2 regions of the Streptomyces sp. NPDC041129 genome follow, and region 1 is predicted to be linked to the other one. Evidence: predicted binding sites of a transcription regulator. Region 1 holds the regulator's gene; the other holds the start of a gene.
What was found. The regulator HrcA, encoded in region 1, represses chaperone genes, less so after heat shock. The targets are predictions, from matches to a motif close to TTNGCACTCNGNNNNNCNGAGTGCNAA.

Region 2: a site for HrcA is predicted at 4,566-4,592, ahead of groES (co-chaperone GroES). Genes of this name have one in related genera too.

Annotation. Positions count from the first base shown of each region.
Region 1 covers NZ_JBVIYV010000001.1:1,321,101-1,328,521, forward strand. Annotated here, with positions in the region: gene ACZ6B1_RS05760 (nitronate monooxygenase) at 1-993, opposite strand, end outside; gene dnaJ (molecular chaperone DnaJ) at 1,165-2,301, opposite strand; gene hrcA (heat-inducible transcriptional repressor HrcA) at 2,302-3,318, opposite strand; gene ACZ6B1_RS05775 (MBL fold metallo-hydrolase) at 3,478-4,200, shown strand; gene ACZ6B1_RS05780 (DUF3097 domain-containing protein) at 4,235-5,044, shown strand; gene hemW (radical SAM family heme chaperone HemW) at 5,205-6,437, opposite strand; gene ACZ6B1_RS05790 (SpoIIE family protein phosphatase) at 6,465-7,421, opposite strand, start outside.
Region 2 covers NZ_JBVIYV010000002.1:272,943-280,363, reverse strand. Annotated here, with positions in the region: gene ACZ6B1_RS09550 (contact-dependent growth inhibition system immunity protein) at 1-515, shown strand, start outside; gene ACZ6B1_RS09545 (RNA polymerase sigma-70 factor) at 646-1,563, opposite strand; gene ACZ6B1_RS09540 (carboxymuconolactone decarboxylase family protein) at 1,756-2,235, shown strand; gene groL (chaperonin GroEL) at 2,362-3,987, opposite strand; gene groES (co-chaperone GroES) at 4,111-4,419, opposite strand; gene ACZ6B1_RS09525 (polysaccharide deacetylase family protein) at 4,651-5,499, opposite strand; gene ACZ6B1_RS09520 (polysaccharide deacetylase family protein) at 5,496-6,443, opposite strand; gene ACZ6B1_RS09515 (class I SAM-dependent methyltransferase) at 6,534-7,421, shown strand, end outside.

The DNA.
Region 1 (7,421 bases):
CAGCTCCCGGGCCAGCCGGTGGCCCTGGCCCGCCCACAGTGCCATGCCCTGCGCGTCACCGGCCTTGGCGGCGGCCCTGCGTAGCGGCGCCGTCACATGGTGGACCTCGGGGTAGGCGGCGGGGGCGTAGGGGCCGTGCTCGCGAAGGAAGCGGTTGACCAGGCCGCGCGCGGGGCGGCCGGAGAAGGCGCGGGTCAGTTCGGTGCGCGCGAACAGGGGGTTGGTCAGCGCCTGCTTGTGCAGGGCGTGGGCGCCGGACTCCGGGGTGGCGAGGAACGCCGTGCCCAGCTGGGCGGCGCTCGCGCCCGCCGCGAGGACGGCGGCGATCTGGCCGCCGCGCATGATGCCGCCGGCGGCGACGACCGGGATGCTCACCGCCTCGCGGACCTGCGTGAGCAGCGACAGCAGTCCGATGCCGGAGCCGTCGTTCTCGGGGACGTCCCGGTGGGTGCCCAGGTGGCCGCCCGCCTCGACGCCCTGCGCGATCACCGCGTCCGCCCCGGCCCGCTCGACCGCGCGCGCCTCCTCCGGGGTGGTGGCGGCGACCAGCGTGAACGTCCCGGCGCGGTGCAGGGAGTCGATGACCTCACGGGCCGGGACACCGAAGTGGAAGGAGACCACCGGCACCGGGTTGTCGAGCAGTACGGCGAGCTTGGCGTCGTAGCCGTCGTCCCGGCCGCTGTCCGGGTCGCCCAGCTCGGTCTCGTACCAGGCGGCCTCACCGGCGAGCTGGTGGGTGTAGATCTCCACGGCGCCGGACTCCGCATACTCCGGCTGCGGCATGAAGAGGTTGACGCCGAAGGGCCGGCCCGTGAGTCCCCGTAGCTGCTTGATCTCCTGGTACATGCCGTCGGCGGTCTTGTATCCGGCGGCGAGGAACCCGAGCCCGCCCGCCTCGGACACGGCCGCGGCGAGCTGCGGTACGGAGACCCCGCCCGCCATGGGAGCCTGCACGATCGGCCTGGGGAAGAGATCGGTCAGCGCGGAGGACATGCCCGCATGTTGTCACGTCCTGGGGAGAGCGCCGAATCGGGTCTTTCCCATGGCACATGCCACTTTTTCCGGCCCGCGGCTCCAGCCCACCGAGCCGGGCGGCGGGTGGGCGAGGGCCGGGCCCAGGGGGCTCGAGCCCCCTGGGCCCGGCCCTCGTGGCCTCGGCCCGCCTCAGCGCCCGTTGAACGCGTCCTTCAGCCGCGAGAACAGTCCCTGCTGCCCCGGCTGGAACTGCCCCTGCGGGCGCTCCTCGCCCCGCAGCTTCGACAGCTCGCGCAGCAACCGCTCCTGCTCGGGATCCAGCTTGGTCGGGGTCGTGACCTCGACGTGGACGATCAGGTCGCCTCGGCCGCCGCCGCGCAGATGCGTGACGCCCCGGTTGTGCAGCGGGATCGACTGTCCGGACTGGGTGCCCGGCCGGATGTCGACCTCCTCCAGGCCGTCCAGCGTCTCCAGCGGGACCTTGGTGCCGAGGGCCGCCGCGGTCATCGGGATGGTGACCGTGCAGTGCAGGTCGTCGCCGCGCCGCTGGAAGGTCGAGTGCGGCAGCTCGTGGATCTCGACGTAGAGGTCACCGGCCGGACCGCCGCCGGGGCCGACCTCGCCCTCGCCGGCGAGCTGGATCCGGGTGCCGTTGTCGACACCGGCCGGGATCTTCACGGTGAGGGTGCGGCGGGAGCGCACCCGGCCGTCGCCCGCGCACTCGGGGCACGGGGTCGGCACGACCGTGCCGAAGCCCTGGCACTGGGGGCAGGGGCGGGAGGTCATGACCTGGCCCAGGAAGGACCGGGTGACCTGCGACACCTCGCCGCGGCCGCGGCACATGTCACACGTCTGGGCGGTCGTGCCCGGAGCCGCGCCCTCGCCGCTGCAGGTGTTGCAGACGACCGCGGTGTCGACCTGGATGTCCTTGGTCGTGCCGAAGGCCGCCTCGTCCAGCTCGACGTCGATCCGGATCATCGCGTCCTGGCCGCGCCGGGTGCGCGAGCGCGGCCCGCGCTGCGACGCCGTACCGAAGAACGCGTCCATGATGTCGGAGAAGTTGCCGAAGCCACCGGCCCCGAAGCCCCCCGCGCCCCCGCCGCCCGCCTGGGAGAGCGGGTCGCCGCCGAGGTCGTAGACCTGCTTCTTCTGCGGGTCCGACAGCACCTCGTAGGCGGCGTTGATCTCCTTGAACCGCTCCTGGGTCTTCGGATCGGGGTTGACGTCCGGGTGCAGCTCGCGCGCGAGCCGACGGAACGCCTTCTTGATCTCATCCTGCGACGCGTCGCGGCGCACGCCGAGAACGGCGTAGTAGTCCGTGGCCACTTACGACTCCGCCAGGATCTGTCCGACGTACCGTGCCACTGCGCGTACCGCTCCCATCGTTCCCGGGTAGTCCATGCGGGTCGGTCCGACCACGCCGAGCTTGGCAACCGCCTCGCCGCCCGAACCGTAGCCGACCGACACGACGGACGTGGAGTTGAGTCCCTCGTGTGCGTTCTCGTGCCCGATGCGCACCATCACGCCCGGATCCTTCGCCTCGCCGAGGAGCTTGAGGAGCACGACCTGCTCCTCGAGGGCCTCCAGGACGGGCCGGATCGTGAGGGGAAAGTCATGTCCGAAGCGGGTGAGATTGGCGGTGCCGCCGATCATCAGCCGCTCCTCGTTCTCCTCGACCAGTGTCTCCAGCAGAGTGGAGAGCACTGTGGAGACCGTACCGCGATCCTCGTGCTCGAACGCCTCGGGCAGGTCCTCGACCAGGTGCGGCACGTCGGCGAACCGGCGGCCCGCGACCCGGCTGTTGAGCCTCGCCCTGAGGTCGGCGAGGGCGGTCTCCCCGAACGGCGCCGGGCAGTCCACCATCCGCTGCTCGACCCGGCCGGTGTCCGTGATCAGCACGAGCATCACGCGCGCGGGGGCGAGCGAGAGCAGCTCCACGTGCCGCACGGTGGACCGGGTCAGGGACGGGTACTGCACGACGGCGACCTGCCGGGTCAGCTGCGCGAGCAGCCGCACCGTGCGCGCGACGACGTCGTCGAGGTCGACGGCGCCCTCCAGGAAGTTCTGGATCGCCCGCCGCTCGGGTCCGGTCATCGGCTTGACGCCCGCGAGCTTGTCCACGAACAGCCGGTAGCCCTTGTCGGTGGGGATGCGCCCGGCGCTGGTGTGCGGCTGGGCGATGTATCCCTCGTCCTCCAGGGCGGCCATGTCGTTGCGCACGGTCGCCGGCGACACGCCGAGACTGTGCCGCTCGGTGAGCGCCTTGGAGCCGACCGGCTCCTCGGTGCCCACGTAGTCCTGGACGATGGCGCGCAGCACCTGAAGCCTGCGTTCATTCAGCATCCGCGCGCACCTCCAGCATGTCTTCCGCTCGGCCCTTCGGCGTCCGCCTGGCACTCTGCGTGTCCGAGTGCCAGCGTTCCCCGGCCAGTGTACGGCCGTGGGGTACTCACTGGGCAAGGTCGGTCCCGCCATACCCCGTCCTACCGCTAGCGTCGCGTTATGACCGTGACTTGGGAAGAGCTGGGATGGGAGCGGTTGGCCGACGGGGTCGGGCGGTGCCGGCTGCCCGGCTGGGACTGCACGGCGGGCCTGGTGCTCGGGGCCGGTACGGCGCTGTTGGTGGACGCCGGGTCGAGCCTCGCCGAGGGCGCGCTGCTGCGGGAGCGGGCGCAGCGGCTCGCGGGGCACCGTGTGACCCATCTCGCGCTCACCCATCCCCACTTCGACCACGTCTTCGGGGCGGCCGCCCTCGCCGGCGCCGAGGTGTACGCGGCGGTCGGCATGGACGCGTTGCTGGCGCACGAGCGCGACGGGCTGCGCCTGGACGCGGTCAGGAACGGCCTGCCGGTCCCGGACGCCGACGAGGCGGTGGACGCGCTGGTGCCGCCCCGGCACCTGGTCTCCGGGGAGTGGACGCTGGACCTCGGCGACGGGCGTCAGGCGCTGCTGGCCAACGTGGGTCCCGGCCACACGGCCCACGATCTGGCGGTGCTGGTGCCGGGCGACCCGGAGGTCGTCTTCTGCGGCGACCTGGTGGAGGAGTCCGGCGAACCGCAGGCGGGCCCGGACGCGGTCCCGTCCCGCTGGCCGGACGCGCTCGACCGTCTGCTGTCCCTGGGCGGTGAGGACGCGCTGTACGTGCCCGGTCACGGAGCGGTGGTGGACGCGGCGTTCGTGCGGTGCCAACGCGAAGGGCTGGCGACGCGTTTCGGCGTGTCATGAGCACAGAGCCGCCGGTTCTCCTATCGTCGTCCGAATGCGCCAGTACGCCTCCGATCTGACCCCACCGTGGAAGAAGTCCCAGCCCGTGCCCGAGGTCGCGGCCGAGCCGGGGCTGGTGGTGGAGGAGCCCGGTACCGGGTTCTGCGGGGCGGTGATCCGCTGCGAGGCGGGCACGGTGACGCTGGAGGACCGTTTCGGCAAGCACCGGGTGTTCCCGCTGGAGCCGCGCGGTTTCCTGCTGGAGGGCCGGGTGGTGACGCTGGTGCGGCCGCCGTCGGGCCCGGCGCGGCCCACCCGTACGGCGTCCGGTTCGGTGGCCGTTCCCGGCGCACGCGCGCGCGTGGCCCGCGCCGGCCGCATCTACGTCGAGGGCCGGCACGACGCCGAGCTGGTCGAGCGGGTGTGGGGCGACGACCTGCGCATCGAGGGCGTGGTCGTGGAGTACCTGGAGGGCGTGGACGATCTGCCGTCGATCGTGGCGGAGTTCGCGCCGGGCCCGGACGCGCGGCTCGGCGTCCTGGTGGACCACCTGGTGCCGGGCACGAAGGAGTGGCGCATCGCCGAGTCGGTGACGAGCGAACACGCGCTGGTCGTCGGCCATCCGTACATCGACATCTGGGAGGCGGTGAAGCCCGCCTCCCTCGGCATCGAGTCCTGGCCCCGCGTCCCGCACGGCCAGGACTGGAAGACCGGCGTCTGCCGGTCCCTCGGCTGGCCGGAGAACACGGGCGCGGCCTGGCAGCGGATCCTGTCCCGGGTGCGGTCCTACAAGGACCTGGAGCCGGAGCTGCTGGGGCGGGTGGAGGAACTGATCGACTTCGTCACGGACAGCGATGGGGTCTGACGCCCTTCTAGGTGCCGGACTCTGCAGCGCCCAGCACAGCATCCGGCAGCTCCGACGGCCACGGCGAGCCCTCCGTGTCCGTTCTGCGGATGTGACCGGCTGTAACCCCCGGATACTTCTTGCCCACGCCCGGGCTCCGCGGTGTCACCTGCCGGAGTGATCAGTCCACCAGGTCCCGCACCACCGCGTCCGCCAGCAGCCGGCCGCGCAGGGTCAGGACGGCGCGGCCCTCCTCGTACGGCTCCTCCTGGAGCAGTCCGTCCGCCAGGGCCCGGCGCGAAGCCGCCAAACCGTCCTGCTTCAGCAGGGACAGCGGCGCTCCCTCCCGCAGCCGCAGCTCCAGCAGGATCCGCTCCACTCGCCGGTCCTCGTCCGAGAGCAGTTCGCGGCCGGCGCCCGGGGACCGGCCCGACGCCAGTGCCGCCGCGTAGGCGCCCGGGTGCTTGACGTTCCACCAGCGCACCCCGCCCACGTGCGAGTGGGCCCCGGGTCCCGCGCCCCACCAGTCCGCGCCCCGCCAGTACAGCTCGTTGTGCAGGCAGCGCCCGGCCTCGGAGGTGGCCCAGTTGGAGACCTCGTACCAGTCGAAGCCCGCCGCGGACAGGGTCTCCTCGGCGATCAGGTAGCGGTCCGCGTGGACGTCGTCGTCCGTCATCGGGACCTCGCCGCGGCGGATGCGGCGGGCGAGCTGGGTGCCCTCCTCGACGATCAGCGCGTACGCGCTGACGTGGTCGGGGCCCGCGCCGATCGCCGCGTCCAGCGAGGCCCGCCAGTCGTCGTCGCTCTCCCCCGGGGTGCCGTAGATCAGGTCCAGGTTGACGTGTTCGAAGCCCGCCGCCCGCGCCTCGGCCACACAGGCCTCGGGGCGGCCGGGGGTGTGCGTGCGGTCCAGGATCCGCAGCACGTGCTGCCGCGCGCTCTGCATGCCGAAGGAGATCCGGTTGAAGCCGCCCTCCCGGAGGGTGGTGAGGTACGCCGGGTCGACCGACTCCGGGTTCGCCTCCGTCGTGATCTCCGCGTCCGGCGCCAGACCGAACTCGTCGCGGATCGCCGCCAGCATCCGCACCAGGTCGTCGGCGGCCAGCAGGGTGGGCGTGCCGCCGCCCACGAAGACGGTACGGACCTGGCGGGGGTCGTCGCCGAGGACCTTCCGCGCCAGCCGGACCTCGTCCGTCAGGGTGTCCGCGTAGTTGTCCCGGGAGGCGAGCACGCCGCCGGTGCCGCGCAGCTCGGTGGCGGTGTACGTGTTGAAGTCGCAGTAGCCGCAGCGGGTCGCGCAGTACGGGACGTGCAGGTAGAACCCGAGGGGGCGGCCGGCGGCCCCGGCGAGCGCGGAGCCGGGCAGCGAGCCGTCGTCGGGGACGGGCTCGCCGTCGGGGAGTGCGGAAGGCATGTCCCCCATTGTCCCGTACGGCGGGACTCACCCCGCCTGGAGCACCAGCAGGGCCAGGTCGTCCTCGGGCACGCCGCCGCCGAAGTCGTGCACGAGGCGGCGGATCCGCTCGGCGATCTCCTCGGCGTTCAGGCCCGCGCAGCCGGACAGGGCCCGCGCGAGCCCGTCGCCGTCGTCGAACTGGCGGGAGCCGGAGCGCCGCTCGGTGACGCCGTCGGTGACGCACAGCAGGCTGTCGCCGGGCCGCAGCTCGACGGTCTCGCTGGTGTAGGTCTCGTCCTCGACGACGCCGAGCAGGGTCTGCGGGCGGGCGGCGGTGCGCACCTCGCCGTCGGGGCGCAGCAGCAGCGGCAGGGGGTGCCCGGCGGAGGCGAGGGTGCAGCGGACGCCGCCGTCGGCGTGGGGCGTCAGCTCGCCGTAGAGCAGGGACAGGAAGCGGGTCTGCGGTCCGTCCCCGGCGGCCACGGGACGGCCGCCGGCCGCGACCAGCGCGCGGGCGGCGGCGTCGGCGGCCTCGGTGGCGTCGTCCAGGAGGAGCTGGTTGAGCCGGTCCAGGACGTCGGCGACCCGGTAGCCCTCGCGCGCGAGCAGCCGCAGCCACGGCCGGGCGAGCCCGATCACGACGGCCGCCTCCGGACCCTTGCCCTGGACGTCGCCCACGGCGAAGCACCAGCGGCCGTCGCCCGCCGGGAACAGGTCGTAGAAGTCGCCGCTCGGGCCGCCCTTGTCGCGGGGCTCGTAGACGAGGGCGCTGCTCACCCCGGGGATCTCGGCGACCGCTCCGGGCAGCAGCCCGCGCTGCAGGACGGCGCTGATGGTGGCCTGCCGGGCGTACTGGCGGGCCGCGCCGATGGCGAGGGCCACCCGGCGGCTCAGGTCCTCCACCAGGCCGGTGACCTCGTCGGGGAACCTGGGCTGCCCGCACCGCCCGAGGACCAGGGTGCCGAGCGGGCGGCCGCCGGCGATGAGGCGGAAGGCGAGGGC
Region 2 (7,421 bases), on a different contig from region 1:
CAGCGCGGGAGATCGAGGAACTTCTGGCACTCGGGCTCTTCAACGAAGAGATCGCGGACGATGTTGATCTGCTCCCGCACATCGCGCCACCCCCGGGCGTCGGTGTGGAGGACTGCCTTCGCGTCGTCCTGCACCATCTGGAGGGCTTCGTCGCCTCTCCAGCGGCCCCCCGCCCGTCGGTGCGCCCCACGATCGCTTGGGAATGGCGAGAGCGATTTCCGGCACTGGCCCATCTGCTCGGAGGGTACTTCTACCAGGACAGCCTGGACATCGAGTACCAGTCCCATGCCGAGGCCGTGGATGACTACCTTTCCGGCGAGCCGGCCGAGGACGTGAGGCAAGCCGCGTCCGACATCACGGAATTCCTGGCTCTGAACCCATCAGAGCACGAGCTCCGTGAGGCGGCAGCAGCACTCGGCCTTGGCGAGCCCCCGCCTGCGGGCGTCTCACTGCGCCAGTGGCTCACCGACGTCCAGGGCATCATCACGCACCGCCTGGGCAGAGGCACGACCTGACAGCGGGCGTGCGGCACCGGCTCAGCGCCGACGCCACGCGCCGGCGAGATCCAAGCGCGACCCCTTCGCCGGCATCGGCAAACCGGAACCGCTGTGGTGTCAGCCGCACTCATCCCCGGCCCGGCACCGCTCACCGGCTCATCGCCGTCTCCCTGCCGATCCGGGACAGCTTCTCCGGGTTGCGGACCGCGTAGAGGCCCGTGATGAGGCCGGCGTCGAGGCGGAGGGCGATGACGGTGTCGAGTTCGTGGCCGCGGTGGAGCAGCAGGGCCGGGTGGCCGTTGATGTGGGCCGGTCGCAGGGAGACCGTGGTGTCGATCCTGCTCAGGACCTGGATGACCTCGGCGGCGCCCACCACCGGCCGCAGGGCGGCCCGGACGACTCCGCCACCGTCGGTCAGCAGGACGACGTCCGGTGCGATCAGGTCGAGCAGGCCCCGCGGGTCCCCCGTTTCGACGGCCCGCCGGAACGCGGCGAGCGCGTCGCGGGCCCGGGCCGGGGAGACGGCCTCGCGGGGGCGGCGGGCCGCCACGTGGGTCCGTGCCCGGTGGGCGATCTGGCGGACGGCGGCCGGGGTCTTGTCGACGGCCTCCGCGATCTCGTCGTACCCCAGGTCGAACACCTCGCGCAGGACGAACACCGCGCGCTCGGTCGGTGCCAGGGTCTCCAGTACCAGCAGCATCGCCATGGAGACGCTGTCGGCCAGCTCGACGTCCTCGGCCACGTCGGGCGTGGTCAGCAGTGGCTCGGGGAGCCAGGGGCCGACGTAGGACTCCTTGCGGAGGCGGAGCGTGCGCAGGCGGGTCAGCGCCTGGCGGGTGGTGATGCGGACGAGATAGGCACGCCGGTCCCGCACCGCGTCCAGGTCGACGTCGGCCCAGCGCAGCCAGGTCTCCTGGAGGACGTCCTCGGCGTCGGCGGCCGAGCCGAGCATCTCGTAGGCGACGGTGAACAGCAGGTTGCGGTGGGCGACGAAGGTCTCCGTGGCGGGGTCCAGGACGGCGGACGGCTCGGTGGTGTCGTCCGTGTGCGCGCTGTGCTCGGTCATGGCCGGCTCCCCCTGTCGGCTCCCGTTCGTGTCACGCACAAGACGCCCGCGACGGGCGGTGTGTGACACCACATCGAGTGGGCTGCGTCACACACCAGGGCTGTCACACGGCTCGGGCGGGCGGCGTCTCGTGGTCGTCAGGACGCCGCGGACGATTCGCGCGGCGGTACCCGCACGAGTGAGGACAAGGTCATGGAACCCCGATTCAACCTGCTCGACAGCCCGACCGCCGCGAAGGTCGCGAAGCGGTTCTACGGCACCTCGCTGGCCCTGGAGGAGTCGACGCTGCCGAAGGCCCTGCGGGAGCTGGTGGAGCTGAGGGTCGGTCAGCTCAACGGCTGCGGCTTCTGCGTCGACATCCACACCAAGGAGGCCGCGGCCGCCGGTGAGTCCGCGCTGCGGCTGAACCTGGTCGCCGCCTGGCGCCACTCCACCGTGTTCACCGAGGCCGAGCGGGCCGCGCTGGCGCTCGCCGAGGAGGGCACCCGACTCGGCGAGCGGGGTGTGACCGACGAGACCTGGGCCGAGGTGCGCAAGCACTTCGACGACGACGAGGTCGGTGCGCTGGTCTGCGTGGTCTCCCTGATCAACGCGGCCACCCGGATGAACGTGATCGTGCACCACCCGGGGGGTTCGTACGAGCCGGGGATGTTCGACAACATGTCGAGCTGACCGGCAGGCGGTTCCGAGGGGCGGATAACGCCGGGACGAAAAACGCGGGGGACGAGAAACGCGGGGGACGAGAAACGCGGGAGGCCCGGCACCCCGAAGGGTGCCGGGCCTCGTCGCTGAGGTGCCTCAGTGGGAGTGGCCGTGGCCGTGGCCCGCCGCGGCCGGCTCCTCCTCTTCCTTCTTCTCGACGACCAGGGTCTCGGTCGTGAGCAGGAGGGAGGCGATGGAGGCGGCGTTCTCCAGGGCGGAGCGGGTGACCTTGACCGGGTCGATGACGCCGGCCTTGATCAGGTCGCCGTACTCGCCGGAGGCGGCGTTGTAGCCGCTGCCCTTCTCGAGCTCGGCCACCTTGGAGACGATGACGTAGCCCTCGAGGCCGGCGTTCTCGGCGATCCAGCGCAGCGGCTCGACGGCGGCGCGGCGGACGACCGCGACACCGGTGGCCTCGTCGCCGGTCTTGTCGAGGTTGCCCTCGAGGACCTTGACGGCGTGGACCAGCGCGGAGCCACCACCGGAGACGATGCCCTCCTCGACCGCGGCGCGGGTCGCGGAGATGGCGTCCTCCAGACGGTGCTTCTTCTCCTTCAGCTCCACCTCGGTGGCGGCGCCGACCTTGATCACGCACACGCCGCCGGCCAGCTTCGCGAGGCGCTCCTGGAGCTTCTCGCGGTCCCAGTCGGAGTCGGTGTTCTCGATCTCGGCCTTGATCTGCGCGACGCGGCCCGCGACGTCCGCCGAGTTGCCGCCGCCGTCGACGATCGTGGTGTCGTCCTTGGTGACGGTCACGCGGCGGGCGGAGCCGAGCACGTCCAGACCGACCTGGTCGATCTTGAGGCCGACCTCCTCGGAGATGACGGTGCCGCCGGTGAGGGTGGCGATGTCCTGGAGCATGGCCTTGCGGCGGTCGCCGAAGCCCGGGGCCTTCACCGCGACGGCGTTGAAGGTGCCGCGGATCTTGTTGACGACCAGGGTCGACAGGGCCTCGCCGTCGACGTCCTCGGCGATGATCAGCAGCGGCTTGGAGGCACCCGACTGGATGACCTTCTCCAGCAGCGGCAGCAGGTCCTGGATGGAGCTGATCTTGCCCTGGTTGATCAGGATGTACGGGTCGTCGAGGACGGCCTCCATACGCTCCTGGTCGGTGACGAAGTACGGCGACAGGTAGCCCTTGTCGAAGGCCATGCCCTCGGTGAAGTCCAGCTCCAGACCGAAGGTGTTGGACTCCTCGACGGTGATGACACCGTCCTTGCCGACCTTGTCCATGGCCTCGGCGATCAGCTCGCCGACCTGCTGGTCCTGGGCGGACAGCGCGGCGACGGCGGCGATGTCGGACTTCTCGTCGATCGGGCGGGCCGAGGCGAGCAGGTCGTCGGAGACGGCCTTGACCGCGGCGTCGATGCCCTTCTTGAGCAGCGCCGGGGAGGCACCGGCGGCGACGTTGCGCAGACCCTCGCGCACCAGGGCCTGGGCCAGCACGGTGGCGGTGGTGGTGCCGTCACCAGCGATGTCGTTGGTCTTGGTCGCCACCTCCTTCACCAGCTGGGCGCCGAGGTTCTCGTACGGGTCCTCGATCTCGACCTCACGGGCGATCGTGACACCGTCGTTGGTGATGGTGGGCGCGCCGAACTTCTTGTCGATGACGACGTTGCGGCCCTTGGGGCCGATCGTCACCTTCACCGTGTCGGCCAGCTTGTTGACGCCGCGCTCGAGGGCGCGACGGGCGTCCTCGTCGAACTTCAGGATCTTCGCCATGACAGCGGGAGCCCTCTCGGAAATCTGTGGGTGAAAAAGGCACTGCGCCCCGGGCGCCCGGCTTCTTGTGTGGTCGCGGGGGCCAGGGGCGCAGCGTCAAGCATCAAAAGTGCTCGAGGTGACTTACTTCTCGATGATCGCGAGGACGTCGCGAGCCGAGAGGACGAGGTACTCCTCGCCGTTGTACTTCACCTCGGTGCCGCCGTACTTGCTGTACAGGACGACGTCGCCGACCTTGACGTCGAGCGGCAGGCGCTCGCCGTTCTCGAAGCGGCCCGGGCCCACGGCGAGGACGGCGCCCTCCTGGGGCTTCTCCTTCGCGGTGTCCGGGATGACCAGGCCAGAGGCGGTGGTCTGCTCGGCGTCGAGCGGCTGGACCACGATGCGGTCCTCGAGCGGCTTGATGGCAACCTTGGAGCTGGTGGTCGTCACGGTCCGACCTCCCCCTTCGGAGATCTCACGGGGTTAACTGTCTGAGGTGGCGACCAGGTGGATCCGTCGTCGCGGGTGCCGGACCTGCCCGTCGCGTAGTTGGCACTCTCATCTGCCGAGTGCCAGAGCCGAGACTATGACCGCGATTAGCACTCGGTCAAGCGGAGTGCCAATGGCGGTGCGGCGCGTCGGCCGGCCCGGGGCGGTGGAGAGCCCCCCAGGTGGGTGCGGTCAGGCCAGGTAGTCCTCGAGGCGGGCCACCGTCAGGCCCTGGCTCTGGGCGTGGCGCAGCAGGCGCGAGGTGCGTTCCGTCAGGCTGGTGCCGGCCTCCTGGCCGGGGCCCACAAGGACGATGTCGCCCGGGGCCAGGTGCCGTGGGCCCCTGCGGTAGTCGATGCCCCCGGAGCCGAGGGCGGCTCGCCACAGGACGACGGCGGAGACGCCGCAGTCGGCGGCGGCGCGCAGGGTGGTGGCGTCGTAGGCGCCGTGGGGCGGCCGCAGGAGGCGGGGGCGGACACCGAAGCGGGAGCCGAGCTTGTCCCGCTGGCCGCAGATCTCGGCGCGCTGCCCGGCGTACGGCAGGCCGGGCAGCGCCGGGTGGTCGAGGGTGTGGTTCTCGATCGCGGCGCCGACCGCGCGCAGTCGGGCGAAGCGGCCGTAGCCGGGGCCCACGACGCTGTCGGTGAGGAAGAGGCTGACCGGCAGACGGAGTTCTCGGACCATGTCGGCGAACCGCGGGTCCCGCTCGACACCGTCGCCGTAGGTGAGGAAGACGACCCGGTCGGTGGTGTCGACACGGTCCACGACCGGGGGCGGGGAGGTGTCCGGCCGGCGGGTACCGAGGGGCCGGGCCGGGTGGCTCGGCGGGGCGGCGAGCGGGGCGGTCAGGCCCCAGCGGCGGTGCGCCGCGCCGGCGGCCGGGCTCGGTGGCCGGGCCCCCTGGGCCGCCCGCTTGCCCAGGCGCTCGATGGGGTCGACGGACTGGGCGCAGCCGGCGAGCAGGAGGGCCGCGGCGAACGCGGCCGCCGGAGCGGTCCGCACCCGGAGCGGGCCGCCCGCCGGCTGCCCCCGGCGCCTCACAGGTAGTCCTCCAGGCGCGCCACGGCGTATCCCTCGCGCGTGACCTTGTCGAGGAACCTGCGCATGTCGTCGACCATCGTGCCGTCCCAGTCGTCGCGGCCGCGGAAGTGGGTGAGCACGATGTCACCGGGGTGCAGGCTGCGGTCCCAGTCGCGGTACTCCCAGTGGTCGACGAAGACCTCCTCGTCCCAGATCGGCGCGTACTTGATGCCGCATGACTTGGCGGCGCGCAGGGTGTCGCCGTTGTAGTTGCCGTAGGGCGGCCGGAAGACGGTGGGCGCCTTGCCGAACTGCTTCTTCATGATGTCCTGCATGCCGCAGATCTCGTCCCGCTGCTGTTCGTAGGAGAGGCCGGGCAGGTACGGGTGGGTGAGGGTGTGGTTGTTGAGGGTGTGGCCCTCGGACTGCATCCGGCGGAAGTAGCCGTAGTCGTCCTTCACCAGGTAGTTGCTGAGGAAGGCCGAGTAGGGGATCTTCAGGTCGCTCATCATGCGCAGGAACGCCGGGTCCTTCTCGGCGCCGTCGTCGATGGTGAGGAAGACGACCTTCTTGCCGGTGGGGACGGTGGTGAAGACCGGGGGCAGGTTCTCCTCCTCCTGACCGTCCACCTCGAAGCCGTCACGCGGGGTGATCTTCGGCTTGACTGCGGGCGGCGCCGGGGCCGCCAGCGGCACCCGGGCCAGGTTCCAGCGCCGGGCGGCGGCGACCAGCCGGGCCTGTTCGGCGGCGCGGCGGGCCTCGGGGCTCAGCGCCTGGGCGGGGCCGCCCCGGCCGGAGTTGTGGCCGGGGCCGGAGTGGGCGCCGGAGCCCTGGTCCGGGGAGCCGCAGCCGGAGACGAAGGCGGCCGAGACGAGTGCGGCCACCCCGCAGCGCAGGGCGATCCCCGGAAGGGACGAACACCTGCCGAGTGAGCACTTTTTGTCATTTTGTACTACTTCTCGCATGGCGTCGGATCCTCGCAGGCCCCGGCGCCGAACCCGGCCCGACACCGCCGCCGGAGGCGCACCATCCACCGACTGGCCCACAATGACCCGGTGAACGACCTCGACCCCCTCCTCACCCCCGAAGGCCGCGCCCTGCTCGACGAGGTGCGCGACACCGACCCCGCGCACGAGCTGGCCGTCGCCACCCGGCTGCGCCGGGACCACCCCGCCGAGCTGGTGTCGGCGGCGCTGGGACAGGCACGGCTGCGGCAGCGGGCGGCGGCGAAGTTCGGGGCCGAGGACGCGGCGCGGATGTTCTTCACCCCGAACGGGGTCGAGCAGTCGACCCGCGCGAGCGTGGCCGCGTACCGCGCGGAGCGGATGAGGGGGCTGGGGGTGACCTCGGTCGCCGATCTGTGCTGCGGGATCGGCGGCGACGCGATCGCGCTGGCGCGGGCCGGGATCCGGGTACTGGCGGTGGACCGCGACCCGCTGACGGCGGCCGCGGCCCGGGCCAACGCCGAGGCCCTGGGGCTCGCCCGGCTGATCGAGGTTCGGGAGGCGGACGTGACCGAGGTGGACACGGACGGCTACGACGCCGTCTTCGTGGACCCCGCCCGGCGCGGCGGCCGCGGCCGAATCTTCGACCCCGAGGCCTACTCGCCGCCGCTGTCCTGGGCCGTCGGAGCGGCCCTGAAGGCACCACGGGCCGCCCTGAAGATCGCGCCCGGCATCCCGCACGAGGCGATCCCGGCCGAGGCGGAGGCCGAGTGGATCTCGGACGGCGGGGACGTGAAGGAGGCGGTGCTCTGGTTCGGCACCGGGGCGCCGGGCACCGTACGGGCCACGCTGCTGCCTGGCCCGCGCACACTGCCCGGCCGGGGCCTGCCCGACCCCGAGGTGCGCCCGGTGGGACGGTACGTGTACGAGCCCGACGGCGCCGTGATCCGCGCCCATCTGGTCGCCGAGGTGGCCGAGGAGGTCGGCGGCGGCCTCGTC